DNA from 2 places in the Variovorax palleresanus genome. Region 2 is predicted to be linked to the other one. Evidence: riboswitches for the same ligand, from Rfam matches in the RefSeq annotation. Region 2 holds a riboswitch; the other holds the start of a gene.
What was found. Region 2 has a riboswitch for S-adenosylhomocysteine ahead of ahcY (adenosylhomocysteinase). Riboswitches for the same ligand answer to the same signal wherever they lie in the genome.
Positions count from the first base shown of each region.

Region 1: linked by a shared signal. The riboswitch ahead of metH (methionine synthase) and the one ahead of ahcY (adenosylhomocysteinase) in region 2 are both predicted to bind S-adenosylhomocysteine.

Region 1 is NZ_JBJNVP010000002.1:2,731,799-2,739,178, forward strand. It holds gene hutG (N-formylglutamate deformylase) at 1-87, shown strand, start outside; gene ACJ7Z0_RS16845 (homocysteine S-methyltransferase family protein) at 137-1,186, shown strand; gene ACJ7Z0_RS16850 (SH3 domain-containing protein) at 1,373-2,164, shown strand; gene ACJ7Z0_RS16855 (LysR family transcriptional regulator) at 2,165-3,082, opposite strand; gene ACJ7Z0_RS16860 (PACE efflux transporter) at 3,187-3,642, shown strand; S-adenosyl-L-homocysteine riboswitch at 3,691-3,796, shown strand; gene metH (methionine synthase) at 3,825-6,572, shown strand; gene ACJ7Z0_RS16870 (ArnT family glycosyltransferase) at 6,625-7,380, shown strand, end outside.
Region 2 is NZ_JBJNVP010000002.1:1,924,196-1,931,575, reverse strand. It holds gene ACJ7Z0_RS12945 (peptide chain release factor 3) at 1-1,380, opposite strand, end outside; gene phaP (TIGR01841 family phasin) at 1,457-1,960, opposite strand; S-adenosyl-L-homocysteine riboswitch at 2,173-2,241, shown strand; gene ahcY (adenosylhomocysteinase) at 2,309-3,748, shown strand; gene ACJ7Z0_RS12930 (TlyA family RNA methyltransferase) at 3,748-4,536, shown strand; gene metF (methylenetetrahydrofolate reductase [NAD(P)H]) at 4,547-5,371, shown strand; gene ACJ7Z0_RS12920 (septal ring lytic transglycosylase RlpA family protein) at 5,461-6,048, shown strand; gene ACJ7Z0_RS12915 (23S rRNA (adenine(2030)-N(6))-methyltransferase RlmJ) at 6,076-7,026, opposite strand; gene ACJ7Z0_RS12910 (hypothetical protein) at 7,214-7,380, shown strand, end outside.

The sequences.
Region 1 (7,380 bases), 810 kb from region 2:
GACTACCTGCCTGATGTGGCGGCCGGCGTGCAGCCGCATGTGCGGCGCATGATCGAAGCGGTGCTGGCCTTCGTCGAAAGCCGTTAAAGCACCGACGGCGGCCAGGGACAGCACCCGCTTCCTACAATCAGGGGCTATGAAGCCCGTCATCTACACCCGCGGCCAGGCACTCGCCGGCATCCTCGAAAAGCGCATCGCCATCCTCGACGGTGCGATGGGCACGATGATCCAGCGCTTCAAGCTCACCGAAGAGCAGTACCGCGGCGAGCGCTTCAAGGACTTCGAGCGCGACGTGAAGGGCAACAACGAGCTGCTGTCGCTCACGCGGCCCGACGTGATCCGCGACATCCACGAGGGCTACCTCGCAGCCGGCGCAGACCTGATCGAGACCAACACCTTCGGCGCGACCACCATCGCGCAGGAGGACTACAAGATGGCGCATCTTGCGCGCGAGATGAACCTCGAATCGGCCAAGCTCGCACGCGCGGCCTGCGACAAGTTCAGCACGCCGGACAAGCCGCGCTTCGTGGCCGGCGCCCTGGGCCCGACGCCCAAGACCGCGAGCATCAGCCCCGACGTGAACGACCCGGGTGCGCGCAACGTCGATTTCGAGCAGCTGCGCGCGGCCTACTACGACCAGACCGAGGCGCTGGTCGAAGGCGGTGCCGACGTGATCCTGGTCGAGACGATCTTCGACACGCTCAACGCCAAGGCCGCGCTGTTCGCGGTGGACGAGTATTTCGACAACAGCGGCCAGCGCCTGCCGCTGATCATCAGCGGCACCGTGACCGACGCGTCCGGCCGCATCCTGAGCGGCCAGACAGTGACCGCCTTCTGGCACAGCGTGCGCCATGCGCAGCCGCTGGCCATTGGCCTTAACTGCGCGCTGGGCGCGGCGCTGATGCGCCCGTACATCCAGGAGCTGGCGAAGGTGGCGGGCGACACCTTCATCAGCTGCTACCCGAACGCCGGCCTGCCCAATCCGATGAGCGAGACCGGCTTCGACGAGACGCCCGACGTCACCTCGCGGCTGCTGCACGAGTTCGCGGCCGAAGGGCTGGTGAACATCGTCGGTGGCTGCTGCGGCACCACGCCGGACCACATCGCGGCCATCGGCAAGGCCGTGGCGCCGGTGCCGGGACGGCTGTTGAACAGCAACGCTCGCTTCTACCGCGAAGCAGCGTAACTGGCTCGCCCCCAGTCTTCGCGCACTTCGTGTCGCTACGCCAACCCCCTGCCGGGGGCAACACCAGCGGCCCGGCGGAGCCGGTTCCGCGGTGTTTCACGAAGGGGACACTGGCGCTGTCGCGCCCTCGGCTGATTGACGGCATTCGGGCTGCCGCCTAGGCTGGCTGCGCAAAGGAAGCCCATCATGAACAACAAACTCCCCATGCGCTGGATCGGCATCGGCGCCATCGCCTTGGCCTTGCCGCTTGCGGCCTCGGCGCAGCAGGCCCTCACGCGCGGCGCCGTCAACCTGCGGGCCGGCCCCTCTGGCGACTATCCGCTGGTGGCGCGGCTGGCGCCGGGCCAGCCGCTCGACGTGATCGGCTGCACCGGGGGCTACAGCTGGTGCGACGTGGTGCTGCCCGACGGCGGACGTGGCTGGGTCTGGGCCAGGAGCCTCGACTACGCCTACCAGGAGCGGCGCGTACCGCTGGCGACCTATGGCGCGGTGATCGGCGTGCCGATCGTGACCTTCGTGATCGGCAGCTACTGGGCGGACTACTACCGCGACCGGCCCTGGTATGGCGAAAGGCGCTGGTGGGGCGGCCGGCCGCCGCCTCCGCCGGTGCCCGGTTGGCAGCCGCCGCCGCCCGTGCGTCCGGCCTGGCAGCCCAAGCCGTGGCCGGGACCGGGCTTCAAACCCCAGCCGGCGCCCGGCGTCCGGCCGCAACCCGGTCCCGGCTACCGCGCGCCGCATCCGGGCCCAGGCTACCGTCCGCCTGCGGACCCCGGCTTCAAGCCGCCCCGGCCCCAGCCGGCAATCCGGCCCGGACCACCGCCCGGCCAACCGCAAATGCATCAGGGCGGCGGGCGGCCTGATGGCGGCGGAGGCGGGCGCAAGCAGCGCGGCGATGAAGGCGGCGGCAAGGGTGGCGGCCATGGGGGAGGCCACGGTGGCGGCGGAGGCAAGGGCGGCGGCCACGGCCATCGCGACTAGCTAACCAGGAGCCGCAAGGCCCGCCGCGGCCTGGCGATCGCGCGCAATCAGCGCCACGAAGCGCTGCGCCCCCAGGCCCAGCGGCCGCTCCCGCGACCACACCACGTCGACCCACAGGTCCAGCCCGTTGCTGAGGTTCTCGAACGGGATCTCGACCAGCGCGCCGGCGGCCACGTGGGGCTTGGCAAAGTTGCGCGGCAGCCAGCCCCAGCCCAGGCCGGCGGTGATCAGGCTCAGCGCGGCCAGCGCGTTGTCGGTGCGCCAGACATGGCGCGCGAACACGAAGCGCGGGTCGCTCGTCGCAAGGTCGCGCCCTGCCACCACGATCTGCCGGGTGTTCGTGAGGTGCTCTTCGCGCAGGCGCTCGCCGGCGGCCGCCAGCAGCACGGGGTGGTTGGGCGCCATCACGGCCACCATGGTGTCGCTGCCCACTTCCTGGAAACCTTCGCGGCCGTCGAGGCTCGGGCGCTCGAACACCAGCGCCAGCTGCGCGCGGCCGCTGTGCAGCAGCGCCAGCGCATCGGCCTGGGGGGCGGCCAGCACCTCGACCTGCAGCAGCGGATATTCCTCGGCCAATGCGGCCAGCGGTCCGCTCCAGGGTGCGGCCAGCAGCTCGGGCGCAATCGCCAGCGTGAGGCGGTTTTCGAGCCCCTGGGTAAGCGCCAGGGCCTGAACCTGCAATTGCTTGAGCTGGGCCGCCAGGAGCCGCGCCTGCGGCTCCAGCGAACGGGCGGCGGCGGTCGGCTGCGGCTCGCGGCCACTGCGGTCGAACAGGGGCAGGGCCAGTTCGGCCTCGAGGTTGGCAATGGCCATGCTCACGGCCGACGGCACCTTGCGCAGCGCGCGCGCCGCGGCCGAAAAGGAGCCGTGGTCGATCACGGCCAGGAAGACTTCGACGTTGTCGCTGGAGAAGGCCATGAGCGCCCAATCTATCAATAAAACTGAAACAAGTTAACTTTTTATATCAGTAAACAGCAAATAAAGTCCAGCCATTGCCTTTTGAACCGCCGGAGAACAGAGCCATGCAGGGGTTTCAGCGTCGAGTCGTTTACATCACCCTTTACGAAGGGATCGCCATCGTGGCCGCCAGTGCCGGCCTGGCGCTGATGACGGACGCCGGGCTCGGGCATTCCGGTGTGCTGGCGGTGGCCGCCTCGGTCATCGCGGTGATCTGGAACCTAGTTTTCAATGCCTTGTTCGAGCGCTGGGAGTCGCGCCAGGCGGTGGGCGGGCGCAGCGTGCGCCGGCGCGTTGCGCATGCCATCGGCTTCGAGGGCGGGCTGATCGCCTTCCTGGTGCCGCTCTTTGCCTGGGGCTTGGGCGTGTCGCTCTGGCAGGCGCTGGTGATGGACCTGGGACTGGTGGTGTTCTTCCTGGTCTACACCTTCGTCTTCAACTGGGCCTTCGACCGGGTGTTCGGGCTGCCGGCTTCGGCCGCGCCCCGGAGGCCAGCGTCCGTGGCCGGGCAGGGGGCCTGAACATCCCTCAGGGCCGCGGCCCTTGCCGCAGCCGGTAAAATTGCGCTCCCTTCCAAGGAGCGTTGCAGCGGCGGCCCAAGTCAACAGGCCCGCCGTCAGGCTTGGAAGGCGCCCCGTCCGCCGGGGCGCAAGCCGCAAACGACGCTCACCTGACGTTTTTTCCTGCACAGGTGAGCCCCCCAATGAGCGATGTTCCCACGCCCTCCGTTCCACCGATGAAGCTGTCCGGCCTCGAGCCGGTGGCCATCGATGCCGGATCGCTGTTCGTCAACATCGGCGAGCGCACCAACGTCACCGGTTCCAAGGCTTTCGCGCGAATGATCCTGAACGGCCAGTTCGAAGAGGCCCTGGCCGTGGCGCGCCAGCAGGTCGAGAACGGCGCGCAGGTGATCGACATCAACATGGACGAGGCCATGCTCGACAGCAAGGCCGCGATGGTCCGCTTCCTGAACCTGATTGCGAGCGAGCCCGACATCGCGCGCGTGCCGGTGATGGTCGACAGCTCCAAGTGGGAGGTCATCGAGGCGGGCCTGCGCTGCATCCAGGGCAAGGGCATCGTCAACTCCATCTCCATGAAGGAGGGGGTCGACAAGTTCAAGCACGAGGCCAAGCTCGTGAGGCGCTATGGCGCCGCCGCGGTGGTCATGGCCTTCGACGAGAAGGGCCAGGCCGACACCTACGAGCGCAAGATCGAGATCTGCGAGCGGGCCTACCGCATCCTGGTGGACGAGGTGGGCTTTCCGCCCGAGGACATCATCTTCGACCCCAACATCTTCGCGATTGCCACCGGCATCGAGGAGCACGACAACTACGCGGTCGACTTCATCAACGCGGTGCGCTGGATCAAGCAGAACCTGCCGGGCGCCAAGGTGTCGGGCGGCGTGAGCAACGTGAGCTTCAGCTTCCGCGGCAACGACCCGGTGCGCGAAGCCATCCACACCGTGTTTCTGTACCACGCGATCAAGGCGGGCATGGACATGGGCATCGTCAACGCCGGCATGGTCGGCGTGTATGACGACCTCGAGCCGACCCTGCGCGAGCGCGTCGAAGACGTGGTGCTCAACCGCCGCTCCGATGCTGGCGAGCGCCTCGTCGAAGTGGCCGAAACCGCCAAGAGCGGCGCCAAGGACGACAGCAAGAAGCTCGAATGGCGCGGCACGCCGGAGCATCCGGTGCACGTCAACCAGCGCCTGTCGCACGCCATGGTGCACGGCATCACCGACTTCATCGTCGAAGACACCGAAGAGGCCTACCAGCAGATCCTTGCCAAGGGCGGCCGTCCGCTGCACGTGATCGAAGGACCGCTGATGGACGGCATGAACATCGTGGGCGACCTGTTCGGCCAGGGCAAGATGTTCCTGCCGCAGGTGGTGAAGTCGGCGCGCGTGATGAAGTCGGCCGTGGCCCACCTCATTCCCTACATCGAGGAAGAAAAGCGCCAGGACGAGGCCGCGGGCCGCGACGTGCGCACCAAGGGCAAGATCATCATCGCCACCGTGAAGGGCGACGTGCACGACATCGGCAAGAACATCGTCACCGTGGTGCTCCAGTGCAACAACTTCGAAGTGGTGAACATGGGCGTGATGGTCCCGTGCCACGAGATCCTCGCCCGGGCGAAGGTCGAGGGCGCGGACATCGTGGGCCTCTCGGGCCTCATCACGCCGAGCCTGGAAGAAATGCAGTACGTGGCCGGCGAGATGCAGAAGGACGACCACTTCCGCATCAAGAAGATTCCGCTCCTGATCGGCGGCGCCACCACCAGCCGCGTGCACACCGCCGTGAAGATTGCGCCGCACTACGAAGGCCCGGTGGTCTACGTGCCCGATGCTTCCCGCAGCGTGAGCGTGGCGCAGTCGCTGCTGTCGGAGCAGGCCACCGCGTACATCGACGAGATCAACGCCGACTACGAGAAGGTGCGCACGCAGCACGCCAACAAGAAGCAGGTGCCGATGTGGCCGCTGGCCAAGGTGCGCGCCAACAAGACGCCGATCGACTGGACAAACTACACGCCGCCCGTGCCCAAGTTCATCGGCCGCCGCGTGTTCAAGAACTTCGATTTGACCGAGCTCGCCAAGTACATCGACTGGGGCCCCTTCTTCCAGACCTGGGACCTCGCGGGCCCGTTCCCAGCCATCCTGAAGGACGAGGTCGTCGGCACCGAGGCCGTGCGCGTGTATGCAGACGGCCAGCGCATGCTCAAGCGCCTGATCGAAGGCCGCTGGCTCAGCGCCAGCGGCATCGTCGGCTTCTGGCCCGCCAACACGGTGAACGACGACGACATCGAGCTCTACACCGACGAGACGCGCAGCGAGGTCGCCATGACCTGGTACGGCATGCGCCAGCAGACCGAGAAGCAGGTGATCGACGGCGTGATGCGGCCCAGCCGCTGCCTCGCCGATTTCGTCGCGCCGAAGGACAGCGGGCTGAAAGACTACGTGGGCGTGTTCGCGGTCACGGCGGGACTGGGGGTCGAGAAGAAGGAGAAGTACTTCATCGACGACCTCGACGACTACTCCGCCATCATGCTCAAGGCCCTGGCCGACCGGCTGGCCGAGGCCTTTGCCGAGTCGCTGCACCACCGCGCGCGCACCGACCTCTGGGGCTATGCGCCGGAAGAGGGCCTGAGCAACGAGGAGATGATTGCCGAGAAATACCGCGGCATCCGCCCCGCGCCCGGCTACCCCGCCTGCCCCGACCACAGCGTGAAGCGCCCGATGTTCGACCTTCTGGGTTGCGCGGACATTGGCATGACGCTGACCGAAAGCCTCGCTATGATGCCCGCCGCCAGCGTGAGCGGCTTCTACCTGAGCCATCCCGAGTCGACGTACTTCAATGTCGGCAAGATCGGGCACGATCAATTGCAGGACCAGGCGGCGCGGCGCAAGGAGAGCGAATCCGACCTCGAGCGCCTGCTGGCGCCGAATCTTTGAACCTGCCGGCCGGCATGGCCGACCGGCGCCGGGAGTTGTTATTCAGAAGTTGATGTTTGCCGCCGCGCACTACGCGGCATTGGCTGTCTTTGTCCTTGCCTGCTGGGGTTTCGGGCGCGCGCTGCTGGCGCGCCTTTCGCCGCCGACCCGGCGTGACGCCTGGCTCGAAGCGGCGATGGCCGCGACCCTGGGCGTCGGCCTCTTCATCTGCGCCTTCCAGGTGCTGGCGATCTTCGGCGCGTTCAAGACCGGTGCGACGGTGGCGCTGATCGTTGCCGGCGTGGTGGCCGCCGCCCTGCAGTTGCGGCCCTGGTGGCGCGACGTCCGCACGGTTCGCGCTCTGGCCGTGGCGCCCGCCGCGCCATGGACCCGCGCCGACAAGATCGCGGCCATCGCGCTGGGCCTGGTGGCGCTGCCCGCGCTGGTTGCGCCGCTCGCGCCACCCGCCGCCTTCGACGAGCTGATGTACCACCTGCCCTATGCGCGACAGGTGGCGCAGCAGGGCTCCCTGGGCATCCACGAGTGGCTGCGCTACCCCTGGTTTCCGTACAACTACAACCTGCTCTATGCCGCCGCGCTGCAGGTGGGCGACGACGTGCTGCCGCATTTTCTCAATGCGCTGGCGGGTGTGCTTTCGTCGGTCATGGTCTTGCGCCTCGGCATCAAGAACACCAACCGGCTCACGGCCTTGATCGGCACGGCCATCTGGATCGGCATCGGCGACTATTCGAATGCGCTGATCGACATGGGCGTGGCGCTCTTCGTGCTCGGCGCCTGCGTGGCGCTGTGGTGGTGGCGCGAATCGCAG
Region 2 (7,380 bases):
CTCGGCCTTCAGGCGGTGCTGCACCACTTCGAACTGCAGCTGCCCGACGGCGCCCAGCAGCATCGGTCCGCCGATCTCGGGACGGAACACCTGGATGGCGCCTTCTTCGCCGAGCTGGGCCAGCCCCTGCTGCAGCTGCTTGGTGCGCAGCGGATTCTTCAGAATCACGGTCATGAACAGCTCTGGCGCGAAGAAGGGCAGGCCGGTGAACTGCAGGCTCGCGCCGTCGGTGATGGTGTCGCCCAGCTGCACGCCGCCGTGGGTGGTGAAGCCCACGATGTCGCCCGCATAAGCCTCTTCGACCGCTTCGCGGCGCTGGCTCATGAACGTGACCACGCTGGTGGGCCGCAGCTCCTTCGAGGTGCGCTGCACCTTGAGCTTCATGCCCGGCGTGTACTTGCCCGAGGCCATGCGCACGAAGGCGATGCGGTCGCGATGGTTGGCGTCCATGTTGGCCTGCACCTTGAACACCACGCCCGCGAAGTCCCTGTCCTCGGGCTGGATCTCCTTCACCACCGGTTGGCGGTTGACCATCGTGGTGCTGGTGCGCGACTGCGGCGAGGGCGCGAGGTCGACCAGCGCATCGAGCACTTCCATCACGCCGAAGTTGTTCACGCCGGAGCCGAAGAACACGGGCGTTTGCTTGCCGGCCAGGAAGGCCTCGCGGTCCCAGGTGGGCGAGGCGCCGGTGGCCAGCTCCATGCTGTCCATGGCGGATTCGAAATCGGCGCCGAAGCGCTTGGTCAGCGTGTCGCGCTCCGAGAGCGGAATGGTCTCGAAGTCGTGCGGCAGCCGCTCGCTGCCCGACTCGAACACCGTCATCGCCTGCGTGCGCAGGTTCATGATGCCGCGGAACGACTTGCCCTGGCCCACGGGCCAGGTCATGGGCACGCAGGGCATGCCGAGTTCGCGCTCCACCTCGTCCAGGATGTCGAGCGGCTCTCGCACCTCACGGTCCATCTTGTTGACGAAGGTGATGATGGGCGTGTCGCGCTGGCGGCAAACCTCGATCAGCCGGCGCGTCTGCGATTCCACGCCGTTGGCGGCGTCGATCACCATCAGCGCCGAGTCGACGGCCGTGAGCACGCGGTAGGTGTCTTCCGAAAAGTCCTTGTGGCCGGGCGTGTCGAGCAGGTTGATCACGTGGTCGCGGTACAGCATCTGCATGACCGACGAGGCCACCGAGATGCCGCGCTGCTTCTCGATTTCCATCCAGTCGGAGGTGGCATGGCGCGAGGCCTTGCGCGCCTTCACCGAGCCGGCGATCTGGATCGCGCCGGAGAAAAGCAGCAGCTTTTCGGTCAGCGTGGTCTTGCCGGCGTCAGGGTGGGAAATGATCGCAAAGGTGCGGCGGCGGCGGGTTTCGGCAAGAAAAGACAAGGTGGGCAATCTGCAGGGGAATGCCCGATTTTAGAAGGGCGGTCCCGGGCCGCCCGCCCGAGCCGCCGAAAACGCCTTACTTGCGCTTCAGCATCTTGGTCACTTCGTCCACATTGGCCTGGATGCGCTGGCGCACCAGTTCGAAGGCATCGGCCTGCGACTTGGCGGCGAGGTTGGCGAGTTCCTTGATGTCGTCGATGGCGCGCTGGAACGACTGGCGGCCGAGCTCGTCGAGCTTGGCGAGGTTGGCCTTGGGGTCCTTGCCGGGCATCTCCTTGGCGGCCGTCTGCCACTCGGCGATGGCGCTCTTGATCATCTCGGTCTGCCGCTGCACCACGGTCTGCAGGCCCTGGTAGGACTTTTCGTTGGCCTGCATCAGTGCCTGAAGGTCCTTCTGGCCGCTCTCGAGCAGCTTGCTCGCGCCGCCGGTCAGGTTGAGCTCCTGCAGCCGGTCGGTCATGGCCTTGAGATTCTTCATTGGATTGAGCATGTCGGCGGCACCAGGGGCCTCCGTCTTGGTGCTGCTGTTGTTGCTGCTGTCAGTGGTTTTCTTCGCGGCGGCTTTCTTGGCAGTGGCCATGGTGCGGTATCTCCTGGTGTCGTGTGAACGGTGAGGGATGCAAGGACCGGCCGGACGGCAAAGTCCGCTGCCACGATACGCCGGGCGGGCATTGCGGAGGTGCCCGGCCTGAAAATTTGCCTGCGGGATTTCCCTTGGTTGGCGAAACGCGCTTTCCGGGATATGGGATATCCCGGCGATTGGCTCGCCTTGCCCGCCCGTCTACAATCCGCGGTTCCGAGGAGCGTTGCAGCGCCGTCAGGCGTGAGGCTCGGACCACATCGCAACCACGCTCACCCGCTGTTCTCGCGGTGAGTCTTTTCCCCCGAACGCAGTGGCACCTTTCAAACTAGCTTTGTTGGAGTTCTCATGAGCGCTGTTCTCAAGCCCACCCCCGTTTCCACCGCCGACCAGGCGATTGCCGACCTGTCGCTGGCCGCCTGGGGCCGCAAGGAAATCCGCATTGCGGAAACCGAGATGCCCGGCCTGATGGCCATCCGCGAAGAGTTCTCGAAGGCGCAGCCGCTGAAGGGCGCGCGCATCACGGGCTCGCTGCACATGACGATCCAGACCGCCGTGCTGATCGAGACGCTGCAGGCGCTCGGCGCCACCGTGCGCTGGGCTTCGTGCAATATTTTCTCCACGCAGGACCATGCCGCCGCCGCCATCGCCGCCGCCGGCACGCCGGTGTTCGCGATCAAGGGCGAGTCGCTGAAGGACTACTGGGACTACACCCACGCCATCTTCGACTTCGGCCCCAAGGGTTCGACGGGCGAAGGCCCGAACATGATCCTGGACGACGGCGGCGACGCGACGCTGCTGATGCACCTGGGCCAGCGCGCCGAAAAAGACCTGGGCGTGCTCGCCAACCCGACCAGCGAGGAAGAACGCATCCTCTACGCGGCCATCAAGGCCAAGCTGGCGGTCGATGCGACCTGGTACACCCGCAAGTCGGCCGAGATCATCGGCGTGACCGAAGAAACGACGACCGGCGTGCACCGCCTGAACGAGATGAGCGCCAAGGGCACGCTGCTGTTCCGCGCCATCAACGTGAACGACTCGGTCACCAAGAGCAAGTTCGACAACCTGTACGGTTGCCGCGAATCGCTGGTGGACGGCATCAAGCGCGCCACCGACGTGATGATTGCCGGCAAGGTGGCCTGCGTGGCCGGCTACGGCGACGTGGGCAAGGGCTCGGCCCAGGCCCTGCGCGCACTGTCGGCACAAGTCTGGGTCACCGAAATCGACCCGATCAACGCCCTGCAGGCCGCGATGGAAGGCTACAAGGTCGTGACGATGGAATACGCTGCCGACAAGGCCGACATCTTCGTGACCACCACCGGCAACAAGGACGTCATCACGCATGACACCATGGTCAAGATGAAGGACCAGGCCATCGTCTGCAACATCGGCCACTTCGACAACGAGATCGACGTGGCGTCGATCGAAAAGTACGAGTGGGAAGAGATCAAGCCGCAGGTCGACCACATCAAGTTCCCCGACGGCAAGAAGATCATCCTGCTGGCCAAGGGCCGCCTCGTGAACCTGGGCTGCGGCACGGGCCACCCGAGCTTCGTGATGTCTTCGTCCTTCGCGAACCAGACCATCGCGCAGATCGAGCTCTTCACCAAGCCCGACGCCTACCAGGCCGGCAAGGTCTACGTGCTGCCCAAGCACCTCGACGAGAAGGTTGCGCGCCTGCACCTGAAGAAGGTCGGCGCCATGCTCACCGAGCTGACCGACGAGCAGGCCGCCTACATCGGCGTCGACAAAGCGGGTCCGTACAAGGCGGACACGTACCGGTACTGATGCGCGCCGATCAATTGCTGGTCGAACGCGGCCTTGCCGCGTCGCGCTCGCAGGCCGTGCGGCTGATTGCCGGCGGCATGCGGTGGCGCGATGCGGGCACCGCAGACGCGTGGCGCTCGGTCGTGAAGAATCGCGACGAGGTGCCCGAGTCCGCCGAGCTCGAGCTCGACGACGCGGCCGAGGCGCGGTACGTCTCGCGCGGCGGACTCAAGCTCGAAGGCGCGCTGGCGGCCAGCGGTGTGGATGCAGCGGGCAAGCTGTGCCTGGACGTCGGCCAGTCGACCGGCGGCTTCACCGACTGCCTGCTGCAAAGCGGCGCAGCGAAGGTGGTGGGCGTGGACGTGGGCCACGGGCAGCTGCATGCGCGGCTGCGCGAGGACGAACGCGTGGTTGCCATCGAGGGCGTCAATGCGCGAGCTTTGTCGCCGGACGACCTTCAGGAAGAAGGCGAAGAGCCTTCCGAGCTGCGCTTCGACCTCATCGTCGGCGATCTGTCGTTCATCTCGCAAACGTTGGTGCTGCCGGCCGTGGTGCCATTCCTGGCCGACGACGGCCACCTGCTGATGCTGGTCAAGCCGCAGTTCGAACTGCAGCCGGGGCAGGTCGGCAAGGGCGGCATCGTGCGCGACGCGTCGATGTATGCGGTGGTCGAAAAGCGCTTGCGCGATGCCTGCGAGGCGCTCGATCTGCGTGTGCTGCAATGGTTCGACAGCCCCATTGCCGGTGGCGACGGCAACCGTGAGTTTTTCATTCACGCCGTGCGCGCTGTTGGCGCGGATGGCTCTTGAGGAGACGCAGGTGCGCCTTCCACTCAGTTTCGAATTCTTTCCGACCAAGACGCCCGAAGGCGCGGTCAAGCTGCGCGCGGTGCGCCAGCAGCTGTATGCGCGCAAGCCCGAGTTCTGCTCGGTCACCTACGGCGCGGGCGGCTCCACGCACCAGGGCACTTTCGGTGCGGTGCGCGAGATCCTGTCCGAAGGCGTGGATGCCGCGAGCCACTTCTCGTGCATCGGCGCCACGCGGGCCACGGTGCGCGAGCAGCTGGCCGAGCTCAAGGCCATGGGCGTGAAGCGCCTTGTGGCGTTGCGCGGCGACCTGCCGAGCGGCTACGGCATCGGCGGCGAGTTCCTGTATGCGAGCGACCTCGTGGCCTTCATCCGCGAAGAGACCGGCCGCGATTTCCACATCGAGGTGGCGTGCTATCCCGAGGTGCATCCGCAAGCGCGCTCGCCCGAAGCCGACCTGCAAGCCTTTGCCGCCAAGATGAAGGCCGGCGCCGATTCGGCGATCACGCAGTACTTCTTCAGCCCTGAAGCCTACTTTCGCTTTGTCGACGAGGCCCGCAAGCTCGGCCTCGACACGCCCATCGTGCCTGGCATCATGCCGATCACCAGCTCGACGCAGCTCATGCGCTTCTCGGATGCCTGCGGCGCCGAGATCCCGCGCTGGATCCGCCTGCGGCTGCAGGGCTTTGGCGACGACACGGCATCCATCAAGGCCTTCGGCCTCGACGTGGTGACCGACCTTTGCGCGCGCCTCTGCGACGGCGGCGCACCGGCGCTGCACTTCTACACGATGAACCAGTCGACGGCGACGCTGGCGGTATTGGAGCGCCTCGGTTGAAGGGGGTGCGTGCAGGAGCAGGGTGTTCGCTGCGCGCGGCGTTTCGCGTCGCGCTCGTGGCGGCAGCTTGCGCGCTGGCCGGCTGTGCCATGCCTCCCGCCACCGAGGGCGGGCAGGCAGACAAGGACGCCAAGCTCCTGCCCCTGCCGCGCCAGTTGGCTGTTCCCCCGGGTGCGCCGGCCCGATCGAACGTGCCTTCGGTGCGCTACGACCTGACCGTGTCGGGTACCGGCGAGTTGGGGCCCGACGACGGCGTGCCGGGCGATGGCCCCCGCGAGATCTTCGAGCGCGGCGGGGCGTCCTGGTATGGCATTCCGTTCCACCAGCGCAAGACCGCGAGCGGCGAGCGTTTCGACATGACGGCCCTGACGGCGGCCCACAAGACCTTGCCGTTCAATACCCGTGTCTGCGTGCGCAGCCTGGTCAACGGCAGCGAGGTGCTGGTGCGCATCACGGACCGTGGGCCTTATGCGCAGGGCCGCATCATCGACCTGAGCCGCGCCGCGGCCGAGCGCATCGGGCTGATCGGGCTCGGCATCAAGCAAGTCGCGCTGACCATCATCGACCGCGAAGGCATGCGTTGCGGTGGCTCCGGGGTCGAAGCGGCCGATGCCCAAACGCCAGCGGCTGCTCCTGCACCGCGCAAGGCCAACGTGCCGCCGCGCCGCCGCCGATAAGCCGCGCAGGGAAGAAGGCGAAGAAGCCTAGCCGCCCGAATCGAGCGAAAAGGCGGCGTGCCTGTCTTGGGCCAACCGCTCCACCAGCTGGGGCAGGGCGGTGGCCAGCAGCGGCTTCAGCGTATAGGGTGGATTGATCAGGAACATGCCGCTGGCCGGCAGCCCCGGGCGCTGGGTTTCGCCCGTCTCCTTGGTGATCAGCTTGCTCGACTTGACCGTGAGCGTGGCGTGCAGCCAGGGCTTGCCGGCCTTGGTGGCCAGGGTCTTGAGCCGCCGTGGCAGGTCGTGTGCCTCGGGCCGCGGAATGATGGGGTACCAGATGGCGTAGGTACCGGTTGCAAAGCGCTTGAGCGCCTCGGCCGCGAAGTCGAGCACGCGGCCGTAGTCGCTCTTGATCTCGTAGCTCGGATCCATCAGCACCAGCGCGCGGCGCGAGGGCGGCGGCAGGAACTTGGTGGCGCTGCCGAAACCGTCTTCGCGCAGCACCGCGATCTGCCGGCCCGCCTCGAGCTGGGCGATGTTGGCGTCCAGCGTGCGGGCATCGGTCGGGTGCAGTTCGAACAGCTTGAGCTTGTCGTGGTCTCGCAGCAGGTGCTGCACGATGAAAGGCGAGCCGGGATAGATGCGGGCGCCGCCCTTGGGGTTGAAGTCGTGGATCACGCTGAGGTAGCGTGCAATCGCAGCGGCCAAGGGGGTTTCGGCTTCTGGCGCTGCTTTTTTGGCGGCTGACTTCGCGGCAGGGGCAGGGGCCGCAGGGGCTTTTTTCTCCGACAGCAGGCGCAGCACGCCTTCGGCCGCTTCGCCGCTTGTGCCGGCGTAGTCGCCGTCGAGCCGGTACAGGCCGGCGCCGGCGTGGGTGTCGACAACGGTCAGGGCGGCTTCTTTTTCAAGCAGGTGGTCGAGCGTGGCAATCAACACCGTGTGCTTGAGCACGTCGGCGTGGTTGCCGGCATGGAACGCGTGGCGGTAACTGAACATGGAATGAGGCCTGAAAGAGTGGAAAGGGGAGCGCTAGACTCGCGCGGCGCTACATTGATTTACAAACAAGCAACGAGGGGCAGCAATGCGAGGAGCCGGATGGCGATTTTGGGGCCTGTGCGTCGGCGCGGGCGTTTTGTCTATTTTGACGGGCTGCGCCTCCGTAACGCACGGGACCACGCAGAACGTGAAGATCGAGACCCTGTCGCCCGCCGGCAAGGTCGTCGACGGGGCCCGGTGCCGGGTCTCGAACGACCGCAATGATGTGGAGGTGCGCTCCGGCCTGACCCTGCCGGTGCGGCGCTCGGGCGAGAACCTGAGCATCGAATGCACCCAGGCTGGCCAGCCGCCCGC